Regions from separate parts of the Peribacillus sp. SRI_006 genome, predicted to be linked through region 1. Evidence: riboswitches for the same ligand, from Rfam matches in the RefSeq annotation. Region 1 holds a riboswitch; each other region holds the start of a gene.
The links. A riboswitch is a leader RNA that binds a small molecule or an ion and turns the genes downstream of it on or off. The one in region 1 is predicted to bind S-adenosylmethionine.
Positions count from the first base shown of each region.

Region 2: it holds a riboswitch for S-adenosylmethionine, as region 1 does, so the genes downstream of both, metK (methionine adenosyltransferase) here and AC2YHV_RS20455 (YezD family protein) in region 1, are expected to answer to the same signal.
Region 3: it holds a riboswitch for S-adenosylmethionine, as region 1 does, so the genes downstream of both, AC2YHV_RS10450 (methionine ABC transporter ATP-binding protein) here and AC2YHV_RS20455 (YezD family protein) in region 1, are expected to answer to the same signal.
Region 4: it holds a riboswitch for S-adenosylmethionine, as region 1 does, so the genes downstream of both, mmuP (S-methylmethionine permease) here and AC2YHV_RS20455 (YezD family protein) in region 1, are expected to answer to the same signal.

Region 1 covers NZ_JBYCZT010000014.1:130,247-135,189, forward strand. Annotated here, with positions in the region: partial or broken gene AC2YHV_RS20440 (SDR family NAD(P)-dependent oxidoreductase) at 1-483, shown strand, start outside; gene AC2YHV_RS20445 (TetR/AcrR family transcriptional regulator) at 768-1,355, shown strand; gene ssuE (NADPH-dependent FMN reductase) at 1,543-2,076, shown strand; SAM riboswitch class I at 2,356-2,464, shown strand; gene AC2YHV_RS20455 (YezD family protein) at 2,621-2,764, shown strand; gene AC2YHV_RS20460 (phosphoadenylyl-sulfate reductase) at 2,934-3,650, shown strand; gene sat (sulfate adenylyltransferase) at 3,703-4,851, shown strand; gene cysC (adenylyl-sulfate kinase) at 4,895-4,943, shown strand, end outside.
Region 2 covers NZ_JBYCZT010000010.1:32,093-37,035, forward strand. Annotated here, with positions in the region: gene pckA (phosphoenolpyruvate carboxykinase (ATP)) at 610-2,196, opposite strand; SAM riboswitch class I at 2,626-2,788, shown strand; gene metK (methionine adenosyltransferase) at 2,952-4,145, shown strand; gene AC2YHV_RS15605 (gamma carbonic anhydrase) at 4,457-4,943, opposite strand, start outside.
Region 3 covers NZ_JBYCZT010000006.1:151,048-155,990, forward strand. Annotated here, with positions in the region: gene AC2YHV_RS10440 (MetQ/NlpA family ABC transporter substrate-binding protein) at 47-883, opposite strand; gene AC2YHV_RS10445 (methionine ABC transporter permease) at 899-1,567, opposite strand; gene AC2YHV_RS10450 (methionine ABC transporter ATP-binding protein) at 1,560-2,594, opposite strand; SAM riboswitch class I at 2,748-2,860, opposite strand; gene AC2YHV_RS10455 (O-acetylhomoserine aminocarboxypropyltransferase/cysteine synthase family protein) at 2,978-4,288, opposite strand; SAM riboswitch class I at 4,388-4,495, opposite strand; gene AC2YHV_RS10460 (thioredoxin family protein) at 4,641-4,943, opposite strand, start outside.
Region 4 covers NZ_JBYCZT010000009.1:34,562-39,504, reverse strand. Annotated here, with positions in the region: gene AC2YHV_RS14225 (ring-cleaving dioxygenase) at 1-163, shown strand, start outside; gene AC2YHV_RS14220 (alpha/beta hydrolase) at 163-771, shown strand; gene AC2YHV_RS14215 (flavin reductase family protein) at 790-1,398, shown strand; SAM riboswitch class I at 1,634-1,736, shown strand; gene mmuP (S-methylmethionine permease) at 1,820-3,214, shown strand; gene mmuM (homocysteine S-methyltransferase) at 3,204-4,166, shown strand; gene AC2YHV_RS14200 (hypothetical protein) at 4,465-4,632, shown strand.

The DNA.
Region 1 (4,943 bases):
GGAGTGGCGATTTATGTTAAAACGGATGTTTCTAAGTAGGAAGATGTTGAATCGTTAATCAATAAAGCAGTGGAAACATACGGAAGGCTCGATATCATGTTTAATAATGCCGGCATTGGTGCGGACGGTATGATCCTAGACCAAGATATGGAAGGTTACTACAAAACGATTGGGGTGAACCAGTACGGAGTGGCCATTGGAATCATGGCAGCAGGACGGAAAATGAAGGAACTGGGTAACAAGGGAGTCATTATAAATACCGCTTCCGTGTTTGGCTACTTAGCTTCCCATGGGACTTTTGCCTATCAGGCGACTAAAGGCGCTGTAAGAATGATGACACAGACAGCAGCTTTGGAATTGGGTGCTCATGGCATACGTGTTGTGGGCATTGCGCCGGGCGGGGTCGGCACTCCTATCATACAAGGTTATCCGCTTCCTCTAACGATAATAGATAGACGGCATTTGCAATGGCTTCTGGCTTAATCAATTCACCGCGCATTTGACTTGCATTCAATTTATCGATGATTCCCATGTCTTTATGCGATCAATGGAAGTGTAGTCATGGTCGATGATGGCTATGCATCTTTTAAGTGATTTTCATAAATAGAAAACATCGTCCCAACCAGATGATGTTTTCTATTTATGATATATGGGAATATTGAATTCTAATAGATCAAAGGTAATATTGACCGATTGATACCAGCGATATATCATGGGAAATAGATGGGTGAAACCGGTCTTATCTTTATAAAAGAAGGTTGATATTTTTGAAAAAAGGGCAGCAAACCAAAGAACGAATCATAAATGTAGCCCGGACTCTTTTTGCCACTAAAGGTTTTGACATGACAAGAACGAATGAAATTGCCTCTGCATGCAATGTTTCCGAAGCTACTATTTACAAATACTTTGACAGCAAAAAAGATTTGCTTTTGGCTACAATTACCCCTAATGAAAAAGAGGAATCTGAAGATGGGACTAGCCATCTATCCACGGATGATCTAGTGGAGAATCATGTTACTACCATGATAAAAAAAATTCTTGAAAATAAAGAACAGTTTTCGATATTATTTAGGGAAACACAATTCGATCAAGATATTTCAAAGCAATATGTAGATCAGATTTTCAAGCCAAATGCCAGGCATATTGAAATACAGAAGAGAATAGATAGCGGAGAGATACAATATATCTCTGATATTATTTTATTTAATGTAGGAATCATTTCTTTCACATTGGCTTTATCTACACATTATGAGATCCATCAACAAAAAAAGGAGCCATATTTTACTTCTGAACGAATTAAGAGCATTGCTCAACTTTTGGTATATGGTATTCATGGGAAACAAAATCATACATAATGAAACGGTCATATTTAAGGGCATGAGCATCAAGCCGTAAATATGACCGTTTCTTTTTTCATTAAGAGTAGAAGTCCAGAGTGTAAGATTTGACTTATATTTTTCAGACAATTACGATAAATGTATACTTCACGAAATGCTTTAAGAAAATTATATCTGGAAATCTTGTAACATTGGAGGGTATCAAATGAGCGATATCGTAATTTTATCAGGAAGTCCGGCTATTCCATCAAGAACGGACATTTCACTAAAACATATTCAATCATTAGTCGAAAATGCAGGATTTACTACAGCTTATTTCTCGATTACGGATTTCTCAGCAGATGATTTATTCCAAGGGAAATATAATAGCGAGGATATCTCAAAGCTTTCAGAGCGAATTCAAGCAGCCAGAGGAGTCATTATAGGTTCACCGGTTTATAAGGCTTCTTATACAGGTGTATTGAAAGCATTGATTGATTTGCTGCCAGAAGGTGCTCTTAAGGGTAAGCCGGTGTTGCCAATCATGATTGGTGGAAGTAACAGGCATCTATTGGCGATTGACTATGCGCTTAAACCATTAATTTCAATATTAAAAGGCGAGCCGCTGCAGGGGATTTATTTTGTTGATAAGGAAATAGATAAACAGAATCCAGAAAATCCGATCAATGATTTGCATTTAATTGATCGCGTCCAGAGTCAGGTTCAAGAATTTGTAGAAGCGATACAGTTAAGAAATTAATGACTTCAATAAATTAATTCCTTCTATAAAAAGACTGGAACCTTAGAAATTTTTTTAGAATAACACGCGTCAATAATAGGCCTATTAATGAAAATAGACTCATTTTTTTGGAGATTTTATCTAAAAAGACGAGTCTATTTTCGTATTTATATGAACATAAAATCATAAATTGAATAGTGTGTATAAAAATAACAGTTCATCCATAATATTAAACCAAGTTATTTTATAAGAAAACTCCATTGACAAGGATTAAATATATGTTAATATTTAAAATAATAAAACTTATCCAGAGCGACGGAGGGAATTGGCCCTTTGAAGTCCGGCAACCTGCATGATGGATGCAAGGTGCTAACTCCAACAAAATGTTGATCATTTTGGAAGATAAGGTAAAGATATTTACCTTGCGATCTTTCCATCATGGAAAGATTTTTGTTTTTTGTGAAAATTTTAGGCAGACCATAACAATGTAAGGTTGTATGGAATTATATAAATCTAAAAAATTTAAAATAAAATATTCGCGGGTTTTCTTAAAGGAGGAACTGGTTTGAATAAAGAGAATCAGCTTGAAGAAATTTTTGAACGACTTCAAGAAATGCTTAATTCAATGAAATATGGATCCATTACACTTATTGTCCAGGATGGTAAAATCATTCAAATGGAGAGAAATGAAAAACTAAGAATTAAATAAGGTATCTGCTGACTAGAAAAACTAGAGGCGGGTTTAACTGATATAAAGAGAGTATTGGTTAGATTCGTCTCTTTTTCCTAGATTCAAATAACCCGGGGAAGATTACAACGGGAATTGATCAACAGTTACTCTAACCTGATACAGCAAGTTTTTAGAGGGGGCTACAAAGTTGGCTGCATTAATAAACTATGAAAATTTCAATACAGGGGACTTCCCTGTATTTCCTCAAGACACTGAGACAAAAGGTGCTTTGGAAGTACTGCAATGGGCGAATGACCATTATGGAGACAAACTGATTTATGCTTGCAGTTTTGGTATTGAAGGCATCGTGCTTACGGATTTATTGGCGAAGGTCAATCCTTCGGCAAAAATAGTTTTCCTAGATACAGATGTTCATTTTGAGGAAACTTACCAATTGATCGAGGAAGTGAAGAAGCGATATCCGAAGCTTTTGATCGAAATGAAGAAACCTGACTTGACGCTTGAGGAACAAGCGGCGGAATATGGCGATGAATTATGGCTTAGTGATTCCAATAAGTGCTGTAACATCCGTAAAATTGTTCCGCTTACAGATGTGCTTTCATCGGCAACAGCCTGGCTTTCGGGACTGCGGAGGGAGCAATCCGAAACAAGAGCTAAGACCGAGTATATCAATAAGGATAATAAGTTCAAATCAGTTAAAATATGCCCGCTCATACATTGGACATGGAAAGATGTTTGGCGCTATGCCCACAAAAATGGACTTCCATATAATGTCCTGCATGATAATGGATATCCGAGTATTGGATGTAAAACGTGTACTGCACCTGCCTTCAATGCAGATGATTTACGCTCAGGCCGTTGGCAAGGGGCTCAAAAAACGGAATGCGGATTGCATTTATCTTAAATAAATAGAAATTATAGGCATAAATAAATAGAAACCATAGGGGGAAATTAGCATGACAATCAGTTTACCGCACGGAGGAACATTAATCGATCTTTGGGAACCAAAATATGATTTTAGTAAAATAACGAAGTCAATCGAAATCGATGAAATTGCTTTAAGCGATCTTGAATTGATAGGGACGGGTGCCTACAGCCCGATTAAAGGATTCTTTACAAAAAGTGACTATGAGACAGTGGTAAAGGATATGAGGCTAAGCAGCGGACATGTATGGAGCATCCCGATTACGCTGCCTTTGACCGAAGAAACTGCAGGAAGCCTTACTATAGGTGAAGAAGTAACATTAACCCATGATGGTGAAACATACGGGGTTCTCTCCGTTTCTGATATTTACACTCCAGATAAGCAATTGGAAGCGACATTGGTATATCAAACAGCTGATGAGAAGCATCCTGGAGTAAAAAACTTATATAACCGCGGGGATGTATATGTCGGCGGGGAAATAAAGTTGATCAAGAGAATAGAGCGTCCGCTATTTCAAGCTCATTATTTGGACCCAGTCGAGACAAGGAAGGCTTTCGCTGAAAAAGGATGGGAAACGGTTGTCGGTTTCCAAACGAGGAACCCTGTTCACCGTGCACATGAATATATTCAAAAGACAGCATTGGAGATCGTCGACGGTTTATTCTTAAATCCTCTCGTCGGTGCCACTAAATCAGATGACATTCCGGCAGATGTAAGAATGGAAAGCTATAAAGTTCTGCTTGACAAATATTATCCGAAGGATCGCGTCTCCCTTGCAGTTTTCCCTGCTGCCATGCGTTATGCAGGACCTAGAGAAGCCATTTTCCATGCGATGGTCCGTAAAAATTATGGTTGCACCCATTTTATCGTCGGACGTGATCATGCGGGTGTGGGCGATTATTATGGCACATACGATGCCCAAAAAATCTTCGGGAACTTTAACGCAGATGAGTTAGGAATCACGCTATTATTCTTTGAACATAGTTTTTACTGTAAAGCATGTGGCAATATGGCTTCCGCTAAAACTTGTCCGCATGGCAAGGAAGACCATGTCATCCTGTCTGGAACGAAGGTAAGGGAAATGTTGCGTAATGGAGAAATTCCTCCAGCTACCTTTAGCCGTAAGGAAGTCATCGAGGTGTTGATAGAAGGTCTAAAAAAAAATGAAGTTTATAACTGATTGGACATAAATGGAAGGGTCACATGAAGAGGGGGATTATCAAATGAGTAAAAGTACGAATGTCACATGGCATGAGACGTCATTGACCAAGG
Region 2 (4,943 bases), on a different contig from region 1:
AGCCGTATTTCGGGCTGTAAGCTAGTAGATTCGAGCGCAGCCGCCGTATTACGTGCTATAAGGCAGTAAATTCGAGCACAGATGGCGTATTTCGAGCTGAAAGGCAGTGAATTCGACGGTAGACGCGTATTCGGGAGCAAGGCAGTAAATTCGACACAGATGGCGTATTTCGAGCTTCAAGGCAGTTATAATTCGACTACAGATGCCGTATTTCGGGGTACAAGGTAGTAAATTCGACTGAAAGAGCCGTATTTCGGGCTGTAAGCTAGTAGATTCGAGAGCAGTCGCCTTATTACGTGCTAAAAGGCAGTAATTTCGACCACAGATGGCATATTTCGAGCTTCAAGGCAGTAAATACGACGGTAGACGTGTATTCGGGTGCAAGGCCGTAAATTCGAGCGCTGCCGCCATATTTCAGGGTGTATGGGAGTAAGTTCTAGCGCAGATTTCGTATTTCGGGTTACTGGTACTTTATTCGACAGTAGACGAGGTATTTCGCCTTCCATGGCACTTAATAAAGTAAACCATAATCATGGTTCGGGAAGTGACGTTTCTTACCGACAAACTGAAAGGACCAAGCAAGAGCTTGGTCCTTTTGTGTACAATTTATTAAGCTGTCGGGCCGCCAAGTTCTTCGATTTCACTTGGAACGCTTTTGAATTTCTTGAAGTTTGCACGGAATTGTGTGGCAAGGTCTGTTGCTGCTTCTTTATAAGCGGCAGGATCTGCCCAAGTCTTGATTGGTTGAAGCACTTCATCAGGAACACCAGGAACATGAAGCGGGATATCCAAACCGAAGATATCATCTTTGATCGTTTCGATGTTCGCTAATTCACCTTCAAGCGCCGCTTGTACCATTGCACGGGTGTAAGCAAGTTTCATACGGCTTCCAGTTCCGTATGCTCCGCCAGTCCATCCTGTGTTGACAAGGTATACCTTTGCATTGTGCTCGTCAATTTTATCACCAAGCATCTCAGCATAGCGTGTAGCTGGAAGCGGTAAGAATGGTGAACCGAAGCAAGTGGAGAATGTAGCTTCCGGTGAAGTTACGCCTCTTTCAGTACCAGCCAATTTACTAGTGTATCCGCTTAGGAAGTGGAACATTGCCTGTTCTTTGGAAAGCTTGCTGATTGGAGGCAGAACTCCTGAAGCATCAGCCGTTAAGAAAATGATTGTATTTGGATGTCCTGCAATACTTGGGTTCACGATGTTATCGATTGCTTGCATTTGGTAAGCAGCACGAGTGTTTTCAGTCAATGAACTGTCATCATAGTTTGCTTCACGCGTATCCGGATCAACAACAACATTTTCCAATACAGCACCAAAACGGATTGCATCGAAAATTTGCGGTTCTTTTTCACGTGAAAGGTTGATCGTTTTTGCATAGCAGCCGCCTTCGATGTTGAATACGCCGTTAGAAGACCAGCCGTGCTCGTCATCGCCAATCAATTTACGGCTAGTGTCTGCTGATAAAGTTGTTTTGCCCGTACCGGACAGTCCGAAGAATAAAGCGACGTCCCCTTCACGTCCTACGTTGGCAGAGCAATGCATTGGAAGGATTCCAGCCTCTGGAAGTAAGTAGTTCATGATCGAGAAGATCGATTTTTTCATTTCTCCTGCATATTCCGTTCCGCCGATCAGGATCGTACGGCGTTCAAAAGAAACGATGATGAACGTTTCGGATGTAGTTCCGTCCACTTCTGGGTCCGCTTTGAAGTTAGGTGCAGAAACGATCGTGAATTCAGCTTCGTGACCTCTCAGTTCCTCTTCGTTTGGACGGATGAACAAAGTATGGGCGAAAAGGTTATGCCAAGCATATTCATTAACAACACGGATGGGAAGACGTGATGATTCGTCTGCACCAGCGAAACCTTTAAAAACAAAAATCTCTTCTTTTGCTTTTAGGTAGTCAACTACTTTATTATATAGTTTATTGAACACATCTTCGGAAATCGGCCGGTTCACTGGGCCCCAATCGATTTTATCTTTAACTGATGCTTCTTCCACGATATATTTATCTTTAGGTGAACGACCGGTATATTTGCCAGTTTCAGCTTTTACCGCGCCGGTTGATGTTAAAACGCCTTCATTTCTGCTTAGTACTTTTTCGACCAATTGAGGAACTGATAGTTGAGTTTGCACATTGTTTCCTGTTAATAATTGGTGTAACTCATTAGAAACATCTACAGAATTCATATATGAGGTACCTTCCTTTGTTTGAGTTTTTAGATTATAATTAGTATAACACATTCATTTAATTAGTCTATACTATTTCTTTTAATTTGTGATTATTTTCAGCTGGCCGCATTAATCATTTTAATCCGGCAGGAACCGAGTCAGGATGGTCGCATATACTTTCATTAGGAAAAATTTATTTAAATAGGAAGTAAGTAAACAATACTATGTCTAAAGGGTAAGTCAGGATGTCGTCCTTTTCGATATTCAATACTTTATTATTAATGGCAATTTACAACATTTCTATTCGTATATTGCGTTGTAAACCCCTCTAGGACGTTATATCAACATGTTTTTTCAAATGAACGCCGTTCTGGGTGTAAATGTTCTTTTTAGAAAAGCATTGACAAATTCCAGCCAGATACGATAATATCTTAAATTGTACGGATTCTCTTATCCCGAGTTGGTGGAGGGACAGGCCCTTTGAAACCCAGCAACCTGCCATATTGAACTTGACTCCAAGATCGATCGCCGAAAATAAAGCGAAGGTCTTCAAGGAATAGTGGTGATGGTGCTAACCTGAGCAAGGTAAAAAACCCTTGAACGATAAGAGTGAAAGGATAGAAGACAGAATTTTAAACCTTTCCTCATTTGCCAGGGAAGGTTTTTGTGTTTTTTATAAGTAATTCTGTGTCTATAGTTGAAACTAATGAGGGAAACGAGTTCCGTAAAAATCAGGCTTATGCCTACAACATACTAACTTCCAAGGAGGAAATATGATGTCAAAGAAACGTCTATTTACTTCTGAATCTGTTACAGAGGGCCATCCGGACAAAATTTGTGATCAGATTTCAGATTCCATTTTAGATGCTATCCTAGCTAAGGATGCAAATGCACGTGTTGCGTGTGAAACTAGTGTAACTACAGGTCTTGTACTTGTTGCTGGTGAAATTACAACGTCCGCTTACGTGGATATCCCGCGTATCGTTCGTGATACGGTTAAAGGAATTGGCTACACACGTGCGAAATACGGTTTCGATGCTGAAACTTGTGCTGTTTTGAGTTCCATTGATGAGCAGTCTGCCGATATCGCAGCTGGTGTCGATAAAGCATTGGAAGCTCGTGAAGGAAACATGTCAGATGAAGAAATCGATGCAATCGGTGCAGGGGACCAAGGTCTTATGTTCGGATTCGCTTGTAATGAAACAGAAGAGCTTATGCCGCTTCCGATTTCATTGGCGCATAAACTTTCATTCCGCTTGACCCAAGTTCGTAAAGATGAAACTCTTGCTTACCTACGCCCTGATGGTAAAACACAGGTAACCGTGGAATATGATGAGAATAACCGTCCTGTACGTGTAGATACAATCGTCATCTCTACACAGCATGATGCAGAAATTACGCTTGAACAAATTCAAGCCGATCTAAAAGAACATGTGATCAAAGCTGTCGTTCCAGCCGAGTTGATCGATGCAGATACTAAGTACTTCATCAACCCGACTGGCCGTTTCGTAATCGGCGGACCTCAAGGGGATGCTGGTCTTACTGGACGTAAAATCATCGTTGATACTTACGGCGGATACGCTCGTCACGGCGGCGGTGCATTCTCTGGTAAGGATGCTACTAAAGTTGACCGTTCTGCTGCATACGCTGCACGTTACGTTGCGAAAAACATCGTGGCAGCCGGCCTTGCCGACAAAGCGGAAGTTCAATTGGCATACGCAATTGGTGTGGCAGAGCCTGTATCGATCTCCATTGATACGTTCGGAACTGGTACAGTTAGCGAAGAAGTCCTTGTTGACCTAGTTCGCGCAAACTTCGACCTTCGTCCAGCTGGTATCATCAAAATGCTTGACCTTCGTCGCCCAATTTACAAACAAACAGCTGCATACGGACACTTCGGCCGTACAGATGTCGATCTTCCATGGGAACGCACGGACAAAGCAGAAACATTAAAAGCACAAGCGTAATTCATATAAAAAAAGGTGTCCCGTTTATTTGCGGGGCACCTTTTTTATGGATTAACTTAGCCGTCTGCGGGAATAATTCAAGAAATCCCAAAGAAATTAAACTTTAAGGGCCATACTCGTGAGTTAGAGCGATTTACTCGTGAGTTTGGAGCAATACTCATGAGCTAGAGCGATTTACTCGTGAATTTGGAGCAAATACTCGTAAGTTTGAGCGATTTACTCGTGAATTTGAAGCAAATACTCGTGAGTTTCAGCGGTTTACTCGTGAGTTGCGTTCAAATACTCGTAATTTTCAGTCAAGTGCTCGTGCATTACTTTATCCGTTCCGCCGTTTTATAGTATTGGCCTTTTTCGGCGTATTCGCGTACGATGCGTTCCATATCCTGACGATCTTCTTCGTTGATTTCGCGGATGACTTTAGCTGGACGTCCGAATGCCAACATGTTCGGTGGAATGACTTTGCCTTGGGGAACGAGACTGCCGGCACCGATGAAAGCCCCTTCGCCGATTTCGGCTTCATCAAGTACGATCGATCCCATGCCGATTAAAGCTCCTTTGCGGATTTTACAGCTATGTAATATGACCTGATGTCCAATGGTTACTTCATCCTCGATGATCAATGGATTATTTGGGCTTTGGTGCAGGATGCTGTTATCCTGTATACTTACTTTTTTTCCGATGATGGTTGGGGATACATCACCGCGAATGACGGAATTGAACCAGATTGATGTTTCGTCGCCAATTTTGACATCACCTGTGACGACAGCATTTTCAGCAATATAAGCGCTTTCAGCAATT
Region 3 (4,943 bases), on a different contig from region 1:
CCTTTTTAAACTGCGACCTGAATTAAATCAGGTCGCCATTCTCGAATTATTTATCCGCCGGTACAACTGCACCTTTGTATTCTTTAAGAATGAAATCTTGAATTTTTTTAGAATGCAATACTTCTACAAGCGCTTTGATTGCTTCTTTATTTTCGTCACCTTTGTTTACGGCAATGACATTCACATAAGGTGATTCGGAATCTTCAATCGCAATCGAATCTTTAAGCGGATTCAAACCGGCGTCAATTGCATAGTTGGAGTTGATCAAGACTGCATCGCCTTCGCCGCTCTCATAAATTTTAGGAAGCAGGGCCGCTTCATAATCGGCATCGAATTTAAGGTTTTTCTTATTTTCAACGATGTCTTTCGTTGTAGCCGTCGTTTTATCGATGCCTTCTTTCAAAGTGATCAGGCCATTCTTTTCCAAAAGGGATAAAGCGCGTCCATGATCAGCAACAGAGCTGCTCATAATAATTGTTGCGCCTTCCGGAAGTTTATCAATGCTTTTATATTTTTGTGAATATAGAGCAATCGGCTCGATATGGATTCCGCCAGCATTGACGAAGTCATATCCATTTTCTTTAATTTGCCCCTCTAAATATGGAATGTGTTGAAAGTAGTTAGCATCCAATTCCTTATCATTCAACGCCTTATTCGGTAAAACATAGTCCTGGAACGTTTCAATTTCCAAATCGATTCCTTTTTCTTTAAGAAGCGGTTTAGCTTTCTCAAGGATTTCTGCATGAGGAACATTGGATGCCCCTACAACTATTTTCTTCGATTCTTTATCCGTATCGCTGCCGCTTTTATCCTTTTCACTTCCACAAGCAGCCAAAGCGATAGATAACACTAAGATTAATGCAAATCCTAAAAACTTTTTCATCCTATTCATCTCCCTTTATCTTTTGTCCAATTTAGATGTAATCACATCTCCAATAATTTGAATTATGAAGACGATAATTAGAATAACGATTGTCGCTACAAGCGTAACGTCATTTTGATTTCTTTGATAGCCGTCCAAATAGGCTAGGTTACCAAGCCCGCCAGCGCCGATGACCCCGGCCATTGCGGTATATCCAACCAATGCAATCGATGTTACCGTAATCCCGGAAATAAGGGCAGGCATCGACTCTGGAAGAAGGACCTTCCAAATGATCGTGCTCGTTTTTGCCCCCATCGATTTAGCGGCTTCAATTACACCTTTATCGATTTCACGAAGGCCGATTTCAACCATACGCGCATAAAATGGGGCAGCACCGATAATAAGTGCCGGCAGTGCAGCGTTCTCACCGATCATGGAACCGACAAGCGCTTTAGTGAAAGGAATGAGCAGCACGATCAAAATAAGAAATGGAATGGAACGGAATATATTGACGACAGCACTCATGACTCCGTTAACAGCCCGGTTTTGCCACATATTACCCTTCCCTGTCAGGAAAAGGATCAATCCTAGTATTATGCCTATAAAAAAGGTTGCCACTACAGAGACGCTTGTCATGTAAAGCGTTTCTTTCGTAGCTTCAATGATGTCTTCCCAATCAACATTCGGCAATAATTCTTCAAGCATGAGTAATCACCTCCACGCCTACCTGCTGTGCTTTAATGAATTCGATTGCGCGGAGCATTTCATCCTCTTTGCCATCTAGATGGATAAACAATGTTCCATATGAACCGCTTCTTGTTTGGGATATCTTACCTTGAACGATATTGACATCCAACTCGAAGTTACGTACAAGCTTGGTGATCAATGGGCTTTCTGCATGATCACCTACAAAGGTCAATTGAATCACTTTGCCTGCTGGATAGCGTTCGAGCAAATGGTCCATCGTTTCTTTCGTTTCTTCCGGTTCCGTTACCTGTTGCACGAAACGCTTCGTCATTTGTTCTTTAGGATTCTTGAAGACATCCAGGACAGGACCCTGTTCAACAACCTGCCCGCTTTCCATCACGGCGACGCGATGGCAGATTTTACGTATTACATGCATTTCATGCGTAATCAAGACGATCGTCAATCCCAAACGCTGATTGATGTCAACAAGCAATTCGAGTATGGAGTCGGTAGTCTGCGGATCCAAAGCAGAAGTCGCTTCATCACACAGCAGCACTTTAGGGTCATTTGCCAGAGCCCTGGCTATTCCCACCCTTTGCTTTTGCCCTCCGCTTAATTGCGAAGGATAGGCCTTTTCCCTGCCTTCAAGTCCGACTAACTTGATCAATTCGTTCACACGCTTGGTGCGTTCAGGTTTAGAAATACCTGCAATTTCCAACGGGAAAGATATATTCTCCTGAACGGTCCTTGACCATAATAGATTGAAATGCTGGAAAATCATGCTGATTTCTTGACGGGCCTTACGGAGCTGAGCCCCTTTAATTTTTGAAATTTCCTTTTCAGCCACCACAACGGATCCCTCTGTCGGTGTTTCCAATCCATTGAGCATTCTGATCAAAGTACTTTTCCCCGCTCCACTGTAACCGATGATCCCGAAAATCTCGCCTTTATTTATTTCAACATTCACATTATTTACAGCCTTGATCGTCTCACTGTTTCCTTTTCCTGTTCGGAACAGCTTACTGACTTTCGTCAATGTAATCATTAACCCTCACCTCTTTTATCCAATAAAACCTATGAACTTAGTTGATTTCTCTACATTATTAGTCTGTTTCTCCTATCATGTAAAAGTTTTCCCAATTAAAATAGAAAAAACCTTTCTGCATGAGCAGAAAGGCAGGTGAAGAAACAGGCCTTCCTCTCATCTTCCAAAGTGATTAAACTTTGTGTGAATTGGCACCTTTCCAAGGAAATCTCCTTGTCGGTTGCCGGGTTTCATCGGGCACATCCCTCCACCTCTCTTGATAAGAGCTAATATATAGAATATTTGTACATCATTAAGTTCTTTAGTATGGAGAAATTTTATCATAGATAAAAAAGGAGCGCAATGTATATTATTTCTAGTACAAGAATGAACAGGAACTTTGCTTAAAGCGTTTTGGAAGTCAAGGAGACGATGTTCGTCGCCTTTTCAATTGCCTGCTCCAAATCTTCTATTAAGTCGTCTACATTTTCAATCCCAATCGATAAACGGACTTGATCGGCACTTACACCCGCTTTCGCAAGACCCGCCTCATTCAATTGTTGATGGGTCGTACTTGCTGGGTGGATGATCAAGCTCTTCGCATCCCCTACATTCGCCACATGGGACCATAATTCCACCGAATTGATAAGTTTTGCCCCAGCTTCGCGATTACCTTGAATCCCAAATGTGACGACAGATCCAGCTCCCTTTGGCAAATATTTATCCGCAAGGGCTTTATCGGGATGATCCTCATCACCAGGATGTGAAACCCAGGTCACGGCAGGATGGTTTTTTAAATATTGGATGACAGACTTGGTGTTTGATAGATGCTCTTTCATCCTTACATGCAGCGTTTCAAGTCCAAGCGTGAACTGGAATGCACTTTGGGCACTTAGCGCAGGGCCCAAATCACGTAGTAACTGGACCCGGGCTTTCGTTATGAATGCGGCAGGGCCAACTGCCTCGGCGTATACCAGACCGTCGTAACTTGGGTCAGGCTCCGTGAAGCCAGGATAGTTCGGCGAGTTCCAATCGAATTTACCTCCATCCACGATGACACCGCCTAGCGTCGTTCCATTTCCAAGAAGCCATTTTGTAGCGGAATGGATGACAATATCCGCTCCAAAATCAATGGGTCTGCAAAGATACGGTGTCGCGAAGGTATTATCAATGATTAAAGGTATGCCGGCTTCGTGGGCGATTTCCGCTACCGCTTCAATATCGAGCACCCTCAAACTTGGATTTCCGATCGTTTCAGCAAAAATGGCTTTAGTTCTTGGTGTAATCGCCCTTTTGAAATTCTCAGGGTCATCGGGAGAAACGAACTTCACTTTGATCCCATATTTAGGAAGAGTGTTTTCGAAAAGGTTATACGTACCGCCATATAATGTAGAGGCTGAAACAATCTCATCCCCTGCAGCAGCAATATTCAGGATTGAAAGTGAGATGGCAGCCATTCCGCTTGCCGTTGCCAATCCGCCGATACCGCCTTCCAATAAGGCCATTCTTTCCTCAAAAACGCTGACCGTGGGATTATGAAGCCGTGAATATATATAGCCATTCTCCTTCAGGCCAAATAAATTTGCTGCATGGTCGGTGTCCTTGAACAAGTATGCATTGCTTTGGTAGATAGGAACGGCACGGACACCTGTTTCATCAGCTTGCAGACCGCCATGAACACTCAATGTTTCAAAACGCAACTTTTTCTCTGACATTTAATTTCACCTTTTTCTATGGATTTAGTTGGATTTATATGAAATCTGGCTTTTTATAAACAAAAAAACCACTTCAATAAGAAGAGGTTTCAAGAACACACCTCATCTACCAGAGCCAACACTCTGCTGGAATTAGCACCGTATATAAAAATTTATACCGGTTGCCGGGCTTCGTCGGGCCAGTCCCTCCGCCACTCTTGATAAGAACTATTAAATTCTGCCATTACTTAATTCAAAATATAGCATTTTAGATTAAATCAGTCAATGAATTGTTAGAATATTCTTTGTTTATTTCCTGCCCTCATTCAAATGTCAGCAACAAAGAAAACCAACCGCGGTTCTGATTGGTTTCCTAACTGATTTCCTTAAGCAATCCGTACAAATAAGGAACGGATTGAAAGGCATATATTTTTTTGTGCAGCTGCCCTTCTTTGAAAAGCAATAAGCAAGGAACACTTTCGATTTCATATGATTCGGCAATTGCTTGGATATAGTTCATATTCATTTTGCCTGCCTTCAATTCGGGGAAAAGCTCCAAGGATATCGTCAGCATCTTGGAGGCCACCTGACAGGTTCCGCATAAAGGTGTATATAAATATAAGCAAAAGGTTTCACCTTTTTCAACAGCAAGCTTACACTCTTCTTCTTTCCATTC
Region 4 (4,943 bases), on a different contig from region 1:
ACTCTTTGAAGTTGCCACAGATCCACCTGGCTTTGCTCATGATGAAACGAAGGAAACGATGGGCAGTAAATTAATGCTGCCGCCATGGTTGGAAGAAAAGCGGGAAGTTATGGAAAAAACGTTACTGCCGGCAGTGCCGAGACTACTAGAGGAGGATAAATGATGAAACATATTTTTCAAAAAGGAAGTAATCCAGAAGCTCCGTTACTACTGCTGTTACATGGCACTGGAGGAACGGAAACAGATCTCTTGCCATTATCCGAAATGGTTTCACCGGGTTCGTCCGTACTGAGCGTACGGGGAAATGTACTTGAAAATGGAATGCCCCGTTTTTTCCGACGGTTAGCTGAAGGGGTTTTTGATGAAGAGGATTTGATTTTCCGAACGAAGGAGCTTTATGACTTCTTGGAATCAGCGTCCGGAAAATATGACTTCGACCGTGACAGAGTGGTGGCATTAGGTTATTCCAATGGTGCAAATATAGCGGCAAGTTTGCTGTTCCATTACGAGGGGGCCTTACAAGGAGCGATTCTTCATCATCCAATGGTTCCAAGACGAGGGATTGCTTTGCCGTCCCTTTCAGATATACCTGTATTTATAGCTGCAGGTAAAAACGATCCGATTTGCCCGGCAGAAGAAACTGATGAACTTAATCAACTTTTACAGCAAGCTGGCGCTACAGTTGAAGTTCAGTGGGAAAATTACGGTCATCAGTTGACACGTTCAGAGGTTGATGCAGCAGGTTCATGGTTTCAAAAGAACTTTTTATAAGAATGAGGGGGAATGAAGATGATTTCTGTTAACCCTGAAAGTCTGACTGAACGGGATAATTATAAGTTTTTGACTGGAAGCATTATACCGAGACCTATAGCGCTGGTTACGACACAATCCGAAACCGGTACAATCAATATAGCGCCGTTCAGCTTTTTTAACATAGTCAGTTCAAATCCTCCGATGATTTCCATTTCTGTTCAACGGAAAGAAGGAGTTTCAAAGGATACAGCCCGAAATGCAATTCAAACAGGTGAGTTCGTTGTTCATATCACTGACGAAAATAATGTTGCTGATGCAAATCGAACGGCCAAGGAACTCCCATCTGAAGAAAGTGAATTGGGTCTTACTAATTTCAGGCTGGCTGTTAGTGATAGGGTATCCGTACCAGGATTGGAAGAAGCGAAGGTGCGTTTTGAATGTACATTAGAGCAATCGATTCCATTGGCAGGTTCCAAGAATGAACCTGGTTGTGATTTACTGATAGGGAAAATAGTCTGCTATCATATAGAGCAAGATATTTACCATAATGGCCGTATTGACCCGAATGGGCTAAAACCTGTAGCAAGATTAGCAGGTCATACTTATACAAAACTAGGGGAATTATTTGAAATAGAACGTCCTTAAGGAAAAAGAAAAAAATGGCGACATCTTTTAAGATGTTGCCATTTTTAAGACCAAAATGACCCCGGTTAGTTTTATTTGCCATTATAATACGCTTAGCGCCTGTTCCAAAAATAAGCAACCTTTTAATATTAATGCCGCAGACGCCATGATCGTTAGCATTTAAAAGGAAGTCTTTACATTCCGAAACAAAACTTGACAAATTTTTCATAGATTGATACAGTTATAAAAAAATAATTTCTTATCCAGAGAGGTGGAGGGACTGGCCCTATGAAACCTCAGCAACAGGTCTACAAAGACACTGTGCTAATTCCAGGGGGTGAAACCTTGATAGATAAGACCGTACGTGTTTATTTGTCAGTAACGCACTCTTTTTTAGAGTGCGTTTTCGTTTTTTCTGGATGCAAGATTAAGGAGAGTAAGAATGGATAACAAAAGGAAGCATGATTTTCAAAGGCAAATGCAAGCACGGCATATAATAATGCTATCGCTTGGCGGGGTGATTGGAACTGGTTTATTCTTAAGTTCGGGTTATACGATTCAACAGGCTGGTCCGTTCGGAACCATCCTTTCGTATCTGATTGGTGCATTGGTGGTTTATCTAGTCATGCTATGTCTAGGTGAACTATCAGTGCATATGCCCGAGACAGGTGCGTTTCATAGTTACGCAGCCAAATACATCGGACCAGGGACAGGGTATACAGTAGCCTGGTTGTATTGGCTAACCTGGACTGTTGCACTAGGTTCGGAATTCACGGCTGCAGGATTGTTGATGCAGCGATGGTTTCCATCGATCAGTGTCTGGATATGGAGTGCTCTATTTGCCATTTTGGTTTTGGCATTAAATGCGTGGACCGTTAAGTTTTTTGCTGAATCCGAATTCTGGTTTGCGTCTATAAAGGTATTTGCTATTGTAATATTCATTATTCTGGGAGCTGCGGCAATGATAGGTTTCATTCCAATGATTAACGCACAATCAGCTCCGTTATTTTCCAATGTTACAAGTGCAGGTTTATTTCCAAATGGTGCTTTTGCCATTCTAATGACGATGCTCGCGGTGAATTTTGCATTTTCTGGAACTGAATTGATCGGAGTTGCAGCTGGAGAAACTGTGAATCCGGAAAAAACGATTCCAAAGGCAATCCGTATGACATTATGGAGATTGATTATCTTTTTTGTAGGTACCATCGTTGTTTTATCCGCATTATTGCCTGTTTCGGATGCAAGCGTATTAGAGAGCCCCTTTGTTGCCGTTCTAGAACGAATTGGAGTGCCATATGCAGCGGATATTATGAACTTTGTTATATTAACTGCCATTTTGTCCGCTGCGAACTCAGGACTATATGCCTCATCCAGGATGCTTTGGTCACTTGCAGATAAGAAAACTATTTCACCAATATTTGCAAAATTGACAAAACGGGGTGTTCCCTTGAATGCAGTCCTTTTCAGTATGCTGGGCGGTGTTTTAGCACTTTTCTCGAGTATTATTGCGCCGGATACTGTATATATAGTGCTTGTATCCATTTCTGGACTAGCCGTGGTTATAGTTTGGATGAGTATTAGCGCGTCACAGTTTCTATTTCGCAGACGATATATAAACGAAGGAAACTCAGTTAATGATTTGGCTTATCATACACCATTATATCCATTCGTACCAATCGTTTCATTTATGCTATGTCTTGCTTCTTGCATAGGAATTGCATTTGATCCTACACAAAGAATAGCACTATATTGTGGCATTCCGTTTATTTTGTTTTGCTATGGAAGTTATTATCTGACACAAACCATAAAGAAAAGAGGAGTAGACCATGAAAAATAAAATTAACCCAATTGAAGCAATTTTACAAGGTCATTCAGTTATGATTTTGGACGGAGCTTTAGCTACAGAGCTTGAAAGTCATGGGTGTGATTTGGACGATCCCCTGTGGTCTGCACGTGTATTACTTGAAGATCCAGAAGTGATTTACCAGGTGCACTCTGACTACTTTCGAGCTGGTGCTGACTGTGCGATAACGGCAAGCTATCAAGCAACGGTTGAAGGTTTCGCCCTCCGCGGAATACAAGAAAAAGAGGCATTAGATCTAATCAGGAAAACGGTTTTACTAGCAAGAAAAGCAAGAGATGACTTTTGGAAGGAAGAATATCAAACGATTAGACCTAAGCCATTGGTTGCTGCATCAGTTGGACCTTATGGGGCTTATCTTGCAGATGGTTCAGAGTATGTTGGGAATTATGGTGTTTCAGATGAAACTTTGGCGGCATTTCATCGCTCACGAATATCAGCTTTGATTGAAGCAGGAGCTGACATTTTAGCATTTGAAACGATTCCTTCCCTGCAAGAAGCAAAAGTATTACATTCATTATTGAAAGATTATCCAGAAGTTTATGCTTGGCTGTCCTTTTCTTTGAAAAATGAAAAAGCGATAAGTGACGGCACATTGCTGGAGGAGTGTGCCAGATTGTTTGGGGACAGTGAGCAAATTGCCGCAATTGGCATCAACTGTGCGCCTGTATCAGTTATCACGGAAGCCATACAGGTGTTGCGTGCAAACACGAATAAACCAATTATCGTTTATCCGAATTCCGGTGAATCATATAATCCAGAAACTAAAACATGGCATGGTCCAGAATCATGTAATAGGCTCGATGTGAAATCTGAAGATTGGCACCATGCGGGGGCAAATATAATTGGAGGATGTTGCAGAACCGCTCCTCATCATATTGCGGGCATTTCAAGAAAGTGGCGACCTTCCGTGGTAACGTTCTCCTAGCCTTTTTTGTTATCAAAAATATTGTTATTAAATATGTAAGTAGTCGGGAAACCTATAAACAAAAAGAACAGGAATTTGGCGGTTCCTGTTTTTTTTGAGCTCTTTATTCAGATTCGAGTAATTTGAAAGGATTGAATTATTAATTTCTTGACACTTCAGAAATAAGTCGCGCAAGATCAGCTGGAAATTACAGGTAAACCAACCCTTTTGCAAAAACTGTAAAAAGAGAAATTAAATCATATTTTTTTCGTGCTTGGGAAAACTAGACAAACAATGAATGGAAAGGAGAGAATGAGTTATGAGTCGTGGTAAAAATTTTAATCATAAAGAAAAAGGACATCCAGGAAATTTACCCAATAATAGAATTAGCGAAGAGAAGGAACACAGCCGCCAGTATGAACAGATTGAGGATATTGTCACTCATGAAGCTTTCAAGAATAGGGAAAAAGAAGATGAAATGCCTTAAAATATGGAAATGCAGCATATCTGTTGAAACATTATATTGAGGAATTTTCCATTTCTTTAAGGATTCCAATAATAGAAGCACATGAATTAAGACATAACGCTCACTTCATGTTGCTTCTTTTTTGATTAATTCACCGGGGGAAACCATGATCTTTGCCATGTTTTTTCTTTCCTTGCAAATAGATAAAGAGGGAAAATGAATAAGTCTAAAGAGGACAACAGAAAATGAATGATTTTTAAAAAAAACCGACTATCTTCTATATATTAGTTAATGAAATTTAAATTTCTAAACAAGGAAATAATTACGTGCAA